4 regions of the Pseudomonas sp. LBUM1645 genome follow, and region 2 is predicted to be linked to each of the others. Evidence: predicted binding sites of a transcription regulator. Region 2 holds the regulator's gene; each other region holds the start of a gene.
The links. The regulator FliA, encoded in region 2, starts transcription of late flagellar genes. The targets are predictions, from matches to a motif close to CTAAAGTTTNNNNNNNNNNNGCCGNTAA.
Positions count from the first base shown of each region.

Region 1: the regulator FliA is predicted to act here: its motif matches at 1,934-1,961, upstream of ACA079_RS00625 (methyl-accepting chemotaxis protein).
Region 3: the regulator FliA is predicted to act here: its motif matches at 1,636-1,663, upstream of ACA079_RS17200 (methyl-accepting chemotaxis protein).
Region 4: the regulator FliA is predicted to act here: its motif matches at 2,054-2,081, upstream of ACA079_RS03790 (methyl-accepting chemotaxis protein).

Region 1 covers NZ_CP166811.1:123,915-127,406, forward strand. Annotated here, with positions in the region: gene ACA079_RS00610 (TonB-dependent siderophore receptor) at 1-162, opposite strand, end outside; gene ACA079_RS00615 (FecR domain-containing protein) at 251-1,264, opposite strand; gene ACA079_RS00620 (sigma-70 family RNA polymerase sigma factor) at 1,264-1,764, opposite strand; gene ACA079_RS00625 (methyl-accepting chemotaxis protein) at 2,078-3,492, shown strand, end outside.
Region 2 covers NZ_CP166811.1:5,270,427-5,273,918, reverse strand. Annotated here, with positions in the region: gene flhF (flagellar biosynthesis GTPase FlhF) at 1-309, shown strand, start outside; gene fleN (flagellar synthesis regulator FleN) at 426-1,256, shown strand; gene fliA (RNA polymerase sigma factor FliA) at 1,253-1,993, shown strand; gene ACA079_RS23820 (chemotaxis response regulator CheY) at 2,161-2,532, shown strand; gene ACA079_RS23815 (protein phosphatase CheZ) at 2,563-3,351, shown strand; gene ACA079_RS23810 (chemotaxis protein CheA) at 3,366-3,492, shown strand, end outside.
Region 3 covers NZ_CP166811.1:3,852,189-3,855,680, forward strand. Annotated here, with positions in the region: gene ACA079_RS17185 (MmcQ/YjbR family DNA-binding protein) at 1-244, shown strand, start outside; gene ACA079_RS17190 (DUF1294 domain-containing protein) at 241-669, opposite strand; gene ACA079_RS17195 (undecaprenyl-diphosphate phosphatase) at 666-1,496, opposite strand; gene ACA079_RS17200 (methyl-accepting chemotaxis protein) at 1,791-3,425, shown strand.
Region 4 covers NZ_CP166811.1:885,346-888,837, reverse strand. Annotated here, with positions in the region: gene ACA079_RS03790 (methyl-accepting chemotaxis protein) at 1-1,936, opposite strand, end outside; gene ampE (regulatory signaling modulator protein AmpE) at 2,223-3,059, opposite strand; gene ampD (1,6-anhydro-N-acetylmuramyl-L-alanine amidase AmpD) at 3,062-3,492, opposite strand, start outside.

The DNA of each region.
Region 1 (3,492 bases), 2.0 Mb from region 2:
ACGGTGGCTGCTGACCTCGCTGCCCTCTGCCGCTACGCCCAGTGTCGGCAGCACGCCGACACCCAGCGCGGTAGAGAACAACGCAGCGCGTACGGCGTAGCGCAGGACGCCTGAATCGGCGGCGAAATGAAGAGGATTCTTACTGGTGGTGCGCACAGTCATTGTAGGTTTCCGTAGGAAGTCGCTGAGGTCAGGATTGAAGTGCTTACTGACTAAGCCGGACTTGCCCGGAAAACCCGCCAAAAATAATTCAGGCCTGTCGCTCCAGCGTCACCCACCAGCGAGTGCGATAACGCAGTTGTACCGGCAGGGTTTGCGGCAGGATGGCCAGCAACCTGTCGGTGTTCTCCAGGCGGAAAACCCCGGACAGTCGCAAGTCGGCAATGTCCGCTGAGCACGTCAGATAACCGTGGCGATAGCGTCCGACTTCATCAAGGAAATCCCCCAGCCGCATATTGCGAGTCACGATCAGCCCGTCGACCCAAGCGCCGGCATCCATGTTCAACGGTGGCGCCAACCTCGCCTGGTGATGATCGATCAGATAACTCTGCCCGGCCTGCACCTGGGTCGGTGTGCCATCGGTGGCAAGTGGTGAATGTATGAGGACCATGCCGCCGGTAACACTGAGCCGCGTGCAGTCGCCGTCCTGCCGCAGGATGAAACGTGCTCCCACGCCTTCATACACACCTTGGCGACTTTGCACCCGCAGCGGTCGATCAAACGGAGATCCTTCGTCGATCCCGCCGCACGTCACGATGATCTCGCCGCGAGTCAGTTTGATCAGCCGTTGCTGCGCGTTGTAATCCAGATCCACGGCACTGGCGGTGTTGAGTTCCAGTCGTGTGCCGTCGGGCAATTGGAAACCGCGCCGTTCGCCCGTGGCGGTGGCGAAATCGGAGGTCCACTGTTGCCAGCCCACGGCATCTTTGCCCAGCCACGCCGCCGACCCCATCAGCAACGCACCCGACAGCAGCTTCAAGGCCTGGCGGCGTCCCAGTCCCTGGGCGCTGTTTTCCAACGTATTGAAGGCCACATGAGCACCGGGCACTGCCCGCAGGTTGCTGCTCAACTCGGCTTGCAGCGACTGCACCCGTTGCCAGGCCAGTTCGTGTTCATGGTGTTCGGCCCGCCAGACCTCGCATTGCTGACGTAGCCTGGAATTAGCCGAGTTGTTACGCAGACGCAGCAGCCAATGGATGGCTTGTTTAACCACCTGCTGGTGCGGTTCACCGCGCCGATTCAGCGACAAGTTATCCACAGGCATCACGTTTCATACCGCAGCACGTAGCAGTGATACAGCGCGTCGGCGACATAGCGCTCAACTGAACGCAGAGACAAACCCATCTGCTCGGCGATGTGTTTGTGGGTAAGCCCTTCGCACTGCGCCAGCAGAAATGCCTGACGTACTTTCGGCTTCAGGCCTTCGAGCATACGGGCGATGCTTTCCAGCAACTCAAGCACTAATGCCCGCGATTCGACGCTCGGGGTTTCCGACTCGGGCAAATGGGCGATGGTTTCCAGGTAAGCGCGTTCGATTTCTTCACGGCGCCAAAGGTCGATCACCAACCCACGGGCGATCGTTCGCAGAAAGGCGCGGGGAGCCTTGAGTTCCAGGCGTTCGGTTCTGTGCAGCAGACGCACAAAAGTGTCCTGGGCCAGGTCCGCCGCATCGGCTGCATTACCCAATCGAGCGCGCAGCCACGTATTGAGCCAACCGTGATGGCTACAGTAAAGCGCCTGTACTGCAAACTCAGGTGAGGACATGAACGCGACAGCCCGAACGTCACAAATGATAATTACTCGCATTGTCATCAAGGGTTGGGGATTTTGCAACTGCCGTACGAACAACCGTCATCACAAAAGGCTGACTGGGCGCTCTGGCACGCCGTTCGGCGGGTATCCGACAGGAATGCCGACCATTTCGTACAAACGCCTAAGTTTTCTCCGATTTGTGCCGACAGCCTGAGGAGACATGCGTGCACCAAAGTAGAGCGGCCCCAGAGCCCTGCCTGCGCTGTTACATGGAATGTTGCTACCCGGAACGCATCCCCACTTTTTGCATAAGAAGTCCCATGAAATGAATCTCAAATTCAGCCATAAAATCCTTCTGGCCGCCTCCGGCGTCGTGGTGCTGGCTTTTGCGTTGTTCACTTTGTACAACGACTATCTGCAGCGAAACACCATCCGCCAAAACCTTGAGTCGAGCGTCCAGCAGGCCGGCGATCTGACCGCCAGCAGCGTGCAGAACTGGATGAGCGGCCGCGTGCTGGTGCTGGAAAACCTCGCGCAAAACGTCGCCCATCAAGGCGCCAATGCCGACCTCCCGGGGCTGGTCAATCAACCGGCTCTGACCTCGAACTTCCAGTTCACCTATGTGGGCCAGGCCAACGGCGTGTTTACTCAGCGCCCGGACGCGAAGATGCCTGACGGTTACGATCCGCGTCAGCGTCCCTGGTACAAACAGGCCGTGGCTGCCGACAAGACCATGCTGACCCCGCCTTACATGGCTGCCGTCGGTGGCCTGGTGGTGACCATCGCCCTGCCGGTGAAAAAGAACGGCGAGTTGCTCGGCGTGGTCGGTGGTGACCTGAGCCTGGAAACGCTGGTGAAGATCATCAACTCGGTGGACTTCGGTGGCATCGGCCATGCGTTCCTGGTCAGTGCCGACGGTCAGGTGATCGTCAGCCCGGACAAAGACCATGTGATGAAAAACCTGAAGGACATCTACCCGAACGCCGGCGTGCGCATCGAGAAGGGCAATCAGGAAGTTACCCTGAACAAGCAGGACCGTATCCTTTCGTTTACTCCGGTCAGTGGTTTGCCGAATGCCGAGTGGTACATCGGTCTGTCGATCGACAAGGACAAGGCCTACGCACCACTCAGCCAGTTCCGCACTTCTGCGCTGATCGCGATGTTCATCGCCGTGACGGCCATAGCAGTACTGCTGAGCCTGCTGATCAACGTGCTGATGCGTCCGCTGACCACCATGAGTCGTGCGATGCAGGACATCGCTCAGGGCGAGGGCGACCTGACCCGACGTCTGGCCGTGGAAAGCAAGGACGAGTTCGGTGAGCTGGGCGGTTCGTTCAACCAGTTCGTGGAACGAATTCACGCGTCGATTTCCGAAGTGTCGTCGGCAACCCGCCAGGTTCACGACCTGTCACAACGGGTGATGGCTTCCTCCAACGCCTCGATCGTCGGTTCCGACGAGCAAAGCGCCCGCACCAACAGTGTGGCCGCGGCGATCAACCAGTTGGGCGCCGCCACCCAGGAAATCGCCCGCAACGCCGCCGATGCTTCCCAGCACGCCAGCGGCGCGAGCGAGCAGGCCGATGACGGTCGTCAGGTGGTGGAGAAAACCATTCTGGCGATGACCGAGTTGTCGCAGAAAATCAGCCTGTCCTGCACGCAGATCGAAACCCTGAACGCCAGCACCGACAACATCGGGCACATTCTGGATGTGATCAAAGGCATCTCCCAGCAGACCAACTT
Region 2 (3,492 bases):
ACCAGCCAGAAACAGGTTCTAACGGCCGCTTATCACAGTTACAAGCGTTGTGGGCTCGCTGGCTGCATCCTGACTAAACTGGATGAAACGGCAAGTCTGGGCGAGGTGTTGAGCCTGGCCATCAGTCATGAATTGCCGGTGGCTTACCTCACCGATGGCCCGCGGATTCCGGATGATTTGCATCTACCGCGTCGTCATCAGTTGGTCAGTCGCGCCGTCAGCGTGCAAATGCAAGAAGAACCCAGCGAAGAAGCCATGGCTGACATGTTCGCTGATATTTACCACAGCCCGACCAAGCAGGTCGGCTGAGGTATTAATGAACAGTTTTTGTACCTACATCGATGGTCTGCCATGCATTGTTCAGTTAGTGAACGCGCAGCCAGTAATGTGGCCTCCGTCTAAGTAAGACAAGGTAAAGAAAATTCATGGGCAGCATGCATCCCGTACAGGTGATCGCGGTGACCGGCGGCAAAGGTGGCGTCGGGAAAACTAACGTGTCAGTGAACTTGTCCCTGGCTCTAGCAGAGCTCGGTCGACGCGTCATGCTGTTGGACGCCGATCTGGGGCTGGCGAACGTCGACGTCCTGCTGGGACTGACACCCAAACGTACTTTGGCCGACGTGATCGAAGGCCGCTGCGAGCTGCGCGACGTACTGTTGCAAGGTCCTGGCGGCATTCGCATCGTCCCGGCCGCGTCCGGCACGCAGAGCATGGTTCATTTGAGCCCGGCTCAACACGCCGGCCTGATCCAGGCGTTCAGCGATATCGGCGACAACCTCGACGTGCTGGTGATCGACACCGCTGCAGGCATTGGTGACTCGGTAGTCAGTTTCGTTCGCGCAGCGCAGGAAGTCTTGCTGGTGGTCTGCGACGAACCGACCTCGATCACAGACGCCTACGCACTGATCAAACTGCTGAACCGCGATTACGGCATGAACCGCTTCCGCGTCCTGGCCAACATGGCCCAGAGCCCGCAAGAAGGTCGCAACCTGTTCGCCAAGTTGACCAAGGTCACGGATCGCTTCCTGGACGTCGCCTTACAATACGTCGGCGCGGTTCCTTACGACGAAAGCGTGCGCAAGGCTGTGCAGAAGCAGCGCGCCGTTTACGAAGCCTTCCCGCGGTCCAAGTGCTCACTGGCATTCAAGGCCATTGCACAGAAGGTCGATACCTGGCCGCTGCCTGCGAACCCGCGCGGGCACCTGGAGTTTTTCGTCGAGCGCCTCGTGCAACAAACCGCAGGACCTGTGCTATGACAGCCAGTGGCTACAACCTCTACAAGAAGTCGGCACGTGACGCGCAGTACGAGCTGATCGAGCGTTACGCGCCACTGGTTAAACGCATTGCCTACCACTTGCTGGCGCGTCTGCCAGCCAGTGTCCAGGTTGAAGATCTGATCCAGGCCGGGATGATCGGCCTGCTTGAAGTGTCGACCAAATACGACGCCAGCAAAGGCGCGAGTTTCGAGACGTACGCGGGCATTCGAATCCGTGGCGCGATGCTCGATGAAGTACGCAAGGGGGACTGGGCGCCGCGTTCGGTCCACCGCAATACCCGGATGGTCAGCGACGCAATTCGCTCGATTGAAGCTAAAACCGGTCGTGACGCTAAAGATCACGAGGTTGCGGCCGAACTCCAATTGAGTCTCGACGATTATTACGGGATTTTGAACGACACCCTGGGCAGCCGGTTATTCAGTTTCGACGATCTGTTGCAGGACGGCGAACACGAAGGGCTGCACGAGGATGGCGCGAGTGCTCATCTCGAGCCGTCACGCGATCTGGAAGATGAACGCTTCCAGGCAGCGCTGGCGGACGCGATTGCCAATTTGCCGGAGCGTGAGCGACTGGTGTTGGCGCTGTACTACGACGAAGAGTTGAATCTCAAGGAAATCGGTGAGGTCCTGGGGGTCAGCGAATCTCGGGTCAGCCAGTTACACAGCCAGTGCGCGGCCCGTTTGCGGGGGCGTTTGGGGGAGTGGCGAGCGCGCTGAAGGCAGTGTGGGGACACTGCGAACGCGGCGGGTGGGGTGTTGAACCAAACCGGCCCCGATCTGTTGTGCTCCAGACAGTCATTGAGTGCTTTGCCGGATTGATTGAAATGGCGTGTCCAGGTGCTGGGCGCGTTTAAGACTGCTTGGAGGTCGAATTGAACAAGAACATGAAAATCCTCATTGTTGATGACTTCTCAACGATGCGGCGGATCATAAAAAACCTGTTGCGTGACCTTGGGTTCACCAACACGGTCGAGGCCGATGATGGCACTACTGCCATTCCGGTTCTCAACAGCGGCAGCATCGACTTTCTGGTAACAGACTGGAACATGCCTGGCATGACCGGTATCGATCTGCTGCGCCACGTGCGCGCCGATGAAAAGCTCAAGCACCTGCCGGTGCTGATGGTGACCGCTGAAGCCAAGCGCGAGCAGATCATCGAGGCAGCCCAGGCCGGTGTTAACGGCTATGTGGTCAAACCCTTTACGGCCCAGGCGTTGAAAGAAAAAATCGAAAAGATTTTCGAACGCATCGGTTGATGTGCGAAGCCACTGCGCCACGGGGGAGCTATGGAGCATTACGAATCTTCACAGGGCGATTTCGAGTTGACCCTGAAAAAACACGCTGTCGAACTGGTCGAAAGCCTTGAAAAAGGCAGGTTCGGCGACGCTGTGCAACTGATCCATGAGCTCAATCAGACCCGTGACCGCGGCCTGTATCAGGAAGTGGGCAAGCTCACTCGCGAGCTGCATAGCGCGATCGTCAATTTCCAGATTGACCCGAACATGCCGCAAGCCGAGGAAGTGTCACAGATCACGGATGCCACCGAGCGTCTGGGTTATGTGGTCAAGCTGACCGAGGCTGCTGCCAACCGCACCATGGACCTGGTGGAAAACGCCACGCCGCTGGTCAACGGCCTGAGCAACGAAGCCCAGGCCTTGAGCACCGATTGGGGACGGTTCATGCGTCGCGAAGTCGGGGCTGAAGAGTTCCGCGAGCTGGCTCGGCGCGTCGACGGTTTCCTGACACGCAGCAGCGAAGACAATCGCGTTGTGTCGAGCAACCTCAACGACATTCTGCTCGCTCAGGATTACCAGGACCTCACCGGTCAGGTGATCAAGCGTGTGACCCAATTGGTCACCGAAGTTGAAAGCAACCTGCTCAAGCTCGTGCTTATGGCCAGTCAGGTGGACCGCTTTGCGGGCATCGAACATGACCGTGAAGCGATGCTGGCAGAAAAAGATCCGCAAAAACATCTCTCTCAGGGTGAAGGTCCGCAGATTCATGCCGATAAAAGAGAAGACGTTGTGTCCGGTCAGGACGATGTAGACGATTTGCTTTCCAGCCTTGGATTCTAGGAGCACCCCTACACATGAGCTTCGGCGCCGATGAAGAGATCCTTCAGGATTTCCTGGTTGAGGCCGGCGAGATTCTAGAGCAACTGTCCGAACAGCTGGTCGAGCTTGAAAGCCGACCTGATGATGCGGATTTGCTCAATG
Region 3 (3,492 bases), 1.4 Mb from region 2:
GATGTTCGCCTTGCAGAATCTGCGGGGCGAATCCTTGGCCTTCAAGGTCGACAAGGACTTGTTTCTCGGTCATTGCGACCGCCCGGGAATCCGCCCGGCGCCGTATCTGGCGCGGGCTCAGTGGATCATCATGGAAACGCCCTACCCGTTGGGCCCTGAAGAGCTGCAAGGCTTGTTGCAGCGTTCCCATCAATTGGTGGTGAGCAAGTTACCCAAGCGCACCCAGGTCGGACTGCTGCTTTAAAACAGCGCCAGCAGATTTGCACCCAGAAACAGCTGGTCGATCCAGAACACCTGATGCATCAGCACGATGATCCAGAACACCAACTGAAAGGAGAGCTTGCGCGTCTTGTGACGGAACAGCTGCTGCGCCAGTAAGGCGCCCGGCCAGCCGCCGGCGAGTTCCACCGCGTGCAACACGTTCTCCGGTGTGCGCCAATGGTCGGCGCGCGCCTTGCGTTTGTCGCTCCAGTACAGCAAGAACGCCAGCAGGCTGACGACCCCGTACGCAGCCAAGGGAATCACGGAAACCCCGCGCAGCCATAGCGACATCGACCCGTACAGCGGCAGCGCGCACAGGACTGCAAACACCACCAATTTCAGCTGGAGATTGCGAATTTCTCCTGCGGGTTTGCGTCCGGGGTTGTTGCGCGCGCTGCCATCATTCATGGCTTGACCGCTGTCCAGTCGACCCAGCCGAACTGCCAGGTGGCCAGGATGACCAGGCCGAACGCGATGCGATACCAGGCAAACGCCGCATAGCTGTGGCTGCCGATGAACACAAGCAAGGCTCTGACGGCAATCATCGCGAAGATGAACGCCGTGACGAAACCGATCGCGAACACCGGAAAATCAGACGGAACGAACAGGTCGCGATACTTGTAGCCCGAGTACACCGCCGCGCCGACCATGGTCGGCATCGCCAGGAAGAAAGAAAACTCGGTGGCGGTCTTGCGCGACAAGCCGAAGAGCAAACCGCCAATGATCGTCGAGCCAGAACGCGAGGTCCCGGGAATCATTGCCAGGCACTGGGCAAAGCCAACTTTCAGGGCGTCTTTCCAGGTGATTTCGTCGACGGTGTGAGCATGCACTTCATGCTGACGCTGCTCAGCCCACAGCATGACGATACCGCCCACGACCAACGCCGTGGCCACGGTGATCGGGTTGAACAGATACTCGTGGATCAGATCAGCGAAAATCACCCCCAATACCACGGCCGGCAGGAAGGCGATCAGCAGGTTCGCGGTAAAGCGTCGAGCGCTCGGCTGCGTCGGCAAACCGATGACCACATCGAATATCTTGCGGCGAAACTCCCACACCACCGCCAGGATCGCCCCCAACTGAATAATGATGTTGAAGGCCATGGCCCGCTCGCCACCGAAGTCGAGCAGGTCAGCCACAATGATCTGGTGCCCGGTACTGGAAATCGGCAAAAACTCCGTCAGCCCTTCTACAACCCCAAGAATCAATGCCGAAAAGGCAGTCCAAAGATCCATCAATCCCCCAAGAAGCGATGCGCCACGGCATGCCCCGTTAATATTTTTTCAGAACGTTTACTGCGATCAGCCTAGCTGAAGTCCCGCGCGCACAGGATCCAGACGGAACCATAAAAATTCCGTGAAAAATCAACTTGGATTCAGGTTTTTCCGCGCGGGGCCGAAATCCTATCAGACAAGTCTGATTAACGCTGCTGCGTTATTGGACTTGGGTCGGATATGACCGATCGGCAAAGTGTGGTTGGATGCTGGCGATCATTTATTACAAGAAAAAGAAACCGGAGTAACAGCGTTATGAACAGCTTGCGCAGTATGTCGATCAGCCGACGTTTGTGGCTCATCTTGATCGTGGCCGTGATGATGCTAATGACGTTGGGTGTCTTGATGCTCAAGCAGATTCACGATGACCTGTACCACGCCAAGGCTCAGAAAACCCAGCATGTGGTGCAAACCGCCAGCGGTATTCTGACCTATTACCACGACCTCGAAACCGCCGGCACGCTCACCCGTGATGCCGCGCAGAAGCAAGCACTGACGGCCGTTCGCGGTCTGCGCTATGACCAGAATGAATACTTCTGGATCAACGACCTGACGCCGGTGATGATCATGCACCCGGCCAACCCGAAACTTGACGGCCAGAACCTTTCGGCGATCCGCGACCCGGATGGTTTTGCCCTGTTTAACGAAATGGTCGCCGTCGCCAAGTCCAAGGGCGCAGGTACGATCGACTATCGCTGGCCAAAACCGGGCGCCAGCGCGCCGGTAGAAAAAACCTCCTACGTCAAATTGTTCGAACCCTGGGGCTGGATAATCGGTTCGGGCGTATACATCGATGACATGCAGGCCGAGTTCTATACCCAGGTCTGGAAGGCCTCGTTCGTGGGGCTGGTGATTGCCCTGATCATGGCGCTGCTGGTGATTCTGATTGCCCGCAGCATCGTGCGTCCACTGCAGGAAACCGTGAATGCCATGGCCAACATCGCCAGCGGCGAGAGCGATTTGACCCACAGCCTCGACACTCATGGCCAGGATGAAGTCACGCAACTGGCACGCCACTTCAACGCCTTTACCGCCAAGCTGCGACTGGTGATCAAAGAACTGCAAGTATCCGCCAGTGCCTTGGGCCAGTCTTCCAGCGAACTGGGCAACGACGCCGCCCAGGCCCAACAACGCAGTCAGCAACAGTCCCAGCAAATGGAACTGGTGGCTACGGCAATCAATGAAGTGACGTATGGCGTACACGACGTCGCGAAAAACGCCGAGCACGCCGCCAGCGAAATGCGCGATGCCGAGTCTCAGGCGCAGCAAGGCCAAGTCAATATCGATGGCAGCCTGCAACAGATCGACAAGCTGTCGTCGACCATCGATCAGGCGGTGGAAGTGATTCGTACCCTGGCCGCCGAAAGCACGCAGATCGGCACCGTCCTCGAAGTGATCCGCTCCATCGCCGAGCAAACCAACCTGCTGGCCCTCAACGCGGCCATCGAAGCCGCCCGGGCCGGCGAGCAAGGTCGGGGCTTTGCAGTGGTGGCCGATGAAGTGCGACTGCTGGCCCAGCGTACCCAGAAGTCCACAGCCGAAATCCAGTCGATGATCGAACGCCTGCAAAGCCACTCCGAAGCGGCGGTCAAAGTGATCGGCGACAGCAGCCGTGCATCGCAGTTGACCATCGAGCAGGCCGGCCTGGCCGGTGCAAGCCTGAATGCCATTGCCCAGGCGCTGCGCAACCTCAACGGATTGAACGCCTCCATCGCCAGCGCAACCTTGCAACAGGCGCATGTGGTCGAGGACATCAACCAGAACGTCACCCAGGCGGCCGGTTTGTCCCACAGCACGGCGCTGGCGGCCGAACAGTCGAGCGTGGCCAGCGTTCACCTGAAGGAATTGAGTGAGCAATTGAACGGGCTGCTCAAGCAGTTCCGGGTATAACCCGAAAAGATCGCAGCCTGCGGCAGCTCCTACAGGGAAATGCGTTCGGCGTAGGAGCTGCCGCAGG
Region 4 (3,492 bases), 2.7 Mb from region 2:
TACGCTCACCGGCGCGGTTGATTTCGACAATATTCTGGTCGATGTCATGGGCCACGGCGGTCTGCTGCTCTACCGCGGCGGCAATTTGCTGATTCTGATCGACGATCATGCCGACGGCACCGAGGATGTTTTCCAGCGCTTGCTGAACCTTTTCCGACTGCCCCACCGTGCCGTTGGCCATCTGATGACTGGTCCCCATCGCCTTCACCGCAGCGCCGACACCGCTGTGCAGCTTGGCGATCATCTGCTCGATTTCCTCGGTCGATTGCTGGGTGCGCTTGGCCAGGGTCCGAACCTCGTCCGCCACCACCGCAAAACCACGGCCCTGCTCACCGGCCCGAGCGGCTTCGATAGCCGCGTTGAGGGCCAGAAGGTTGGTCTGTTCGGCGATGCTCTTGATCACCTCCAGCACACGGCTGATGGACTGGCTGTCGCTGGCCAGTTGATTGATCACCAGCACCGACTGATCGATCTCACTGGCCAGTGCAGCGATGCTGCCCTGTTGAGACTCCACCAACCCGCGACCGCTGATGGTCTCGTCATTGACGCTATGGGCGCTGCTGACCGCTGCCGCGGCACTGCGTGCAACCTCAAGAGAGGTGGCCGACATCTGATTCATGGCCGTGGCGACCTGCTCGATCTGCGTACGCTGTCCCGCCACCGCCTGGTTGCTCTGGGCGGAAACGTTCTCCACCTGCCCGGCCTGGCGCTCGACCTCAGTGACGGTCTGGCCGACCCGCTCGATCAGGTCATGGATTTTCTTCACAGTGCCATTGAACACCTCACCCAACTCGCCCAGTTCATCGCGGCTGTTGGCGCTGAAGGTCACTGTCATGTCGCCGGCCGCGACCTTGTCCATCACCGCGCCAAGACGCTTGAGGGTGGTGCGGGTCGAGGCGTAGAAGCCGCCGTAGAGGTAAAAAATCAACACAAACACCACCGACAGCGCCACGGCCTGCAAGACCATATGCGTGCGGTTCTGCTCCAGTCGCTGTTGTAACTGGGTGCCGAGAAACTTCAGGGTGGCTTCGTTGAGTTGGTACGTCTGGTCCATCAGGCCCGTGACCTGATCGTAAAAGCCCTGCCACGGCGCATCCAGCGTGTCGGCCATCACTACCTGCTCTTCGAACAGTTCACTGGCCTTTTTCAACGACGCCTTGCTGCTATCAGCCTGGGCGGCCAGGGTTTCCCGTGCCGCTTTGCTGGAACCCAGCGCGTCCTGCAACTTCAGGGCATATTCAGCGTGCAGTTTTTCGATCTGCGCCAGCAACTCATCAAAACGGGTACTCGATGCCGAGTTGAGAAAGCCTTGCCCCAGCGAAAAAGAGCCCATCGCCCGACCTTCACCCAGAAGCTGGGTCACGGGCGGGGTGACATTGGTGATGAGTTCACTCAGCTGGCGCATGTCGCTCTGGGTGTCGTGGCTCAGACCGGCCTGACTGGCAATGATCTGGCTGAAAATTTGCGCGTTGCCGAGCAACTTGCCGATCATCGCGCTTTTGCTTTGCAGGGAGTTTTCCGCTTGCTGGGCCTTGAACGCAGCGATCATTTCATCGCGTTTGGCATCGAAAACCATGATTTGCTCGGGGTCAGCGGTCATCGCTGTCAGCCCTTGCAAACGGGTCAGCACATTTTGCCCCAGGGTACTGATCTGCGACTCGACATTGCCGGCCTTGCCGGACTGACCGAGGGTGACGTTGATCTGCACCAGGTTGTTCAGGGTTTCCAGATCGCGCCGTAGCGTCAGGCTGCTGCCCAGTAGGTCAAGGCTCTGCAGCTCGACCCGGGTGCCCTGGAATTCGCGATAGGAATCGCGTACCAGATAGAAGTTGGTCACCAGCATCGGCACAAGGAACAGCACGCTGATCAGGCTGAACTTCATACCGAAGCTCAGGCGGTTCATCAGCGCGACGGCGGGATAGAGCAAGCTCTTCACTGGAAGTCTCCCTTTGATTTCTTATTTTTATTGGCAGGCGCGGGTCGAGAGCAGATAGCCACTATTCGGCGCTGTCTCTGTATAGCTTAAATCGGCGGGAGGTTTTGTAACTTAAGGTTAACGGAGGGGAGGCGCGGACTTGTAGCAGCTGGCGAAGCCTGCGTTCGGCTGCGAAGCAGTCGTAAATCCTGATTACGCGGTGAGCCAGACAAACCCCGGTGAATGAATTGGCGACTGCTGCGCAGCCGAACGCAGGCTGCGCCAGCTGCTACAGGGGATCGGTGTATTAGGGAAGGACTGTCCACAACGCAAAACCGGCGTACCAGAGCACCGCCGCGCGCAGCAACAGTTCCCAGATCCGGTCCAGGCTGTTGATGCCGTCTGGTCCGACCACCGGTGCCGGGATTTCACCGGCCACCAGCCCGACCTTCTCGATCAGTTGGGCGGCGCTGATGTTCCAGTTCAGCAGTTCGTGCAGCATCACTCGGCTGACCGCGACAAAGTTGCCGACCAACGCAAAACTTGCCGCCAACAATCGCACCGGCACCCAGTCGAACGCATGACGCAGTTTTGCCGCGCGCTCGACCACGGCCGGGTTCTGCCCGTGCTCTTCGGCCAAGGCCAGCAGTCGATAGCTCAGGGCTGCGACCGGCCCCAGCAGGAAGTACCAGAAAATCACCGCGAAAAAGCTCTGATAAGCCTCCCACAGCAGATGCCCTTCGACCCGTTCCAGCAGTTGTTCGCCGCTATCGGCGCAAATACCCACATCGCGGTCCGCTACATGAGCGGCCGCTTGCAGGTCTTCCCGGCGCCAGGCATCGCGAAACGGCCCGAGACCGGCCAGCAGATCACCGCGACCGAGACTGTAAATCACCACCAGCAGATGCACCGGCAACGCCAGCAGACCGTAAGCCACCGGGTCCAGTACCAGCAGCAACAACCCCAGCAGTGCCACTGGCAACAACACCAGGATCACCAAAATCAGCCATGGACTGTTCGCCAGACGCGGACTGACCTCAAGCTTGTTCAGCTCGCGAACCCATCCACCATCGCGTTGAATCCGATGACGCAGGGCCGAGAACTTCTCGATCCAGACCGCCAACAGCAACACCAGAAAACTCATTGTTACTCCTTATTTCCCAGAGCAGCTTTTGCCAGGGCGGCGCGATAGCGTGCCCAGTCGAACGCTGGCCCCGGATCGGTTTTACGCCCGGGTGCGATGTCGCTATGCCCGCAAATGCGCTGTGCGGTGATGGCCGTGAAGGCGCTTTGCAGCTGCCGGGTCAGGGTCGTCAACGCTTGATACTGAGCGTCGGTGAACGGCAGATCATCCGTGCCTTCAAGTTCGATGCCCACGGAAAAATCGTTACAGGTTTCCCGGCCCTCAAAACTCGAGACGCCGGCATGCCAGGCACGCTCAAGACAAGAGACAAACTGAGTGACGGTGCCGTCACGTTCGATCAGAAAATGCGCAGACACACGCAGGTCGGCAATCCCTTCAAAGTAGGGGTGCTCCGTGACATCCAGACGATTCTGGAAAAATTCCTGCACCTTGC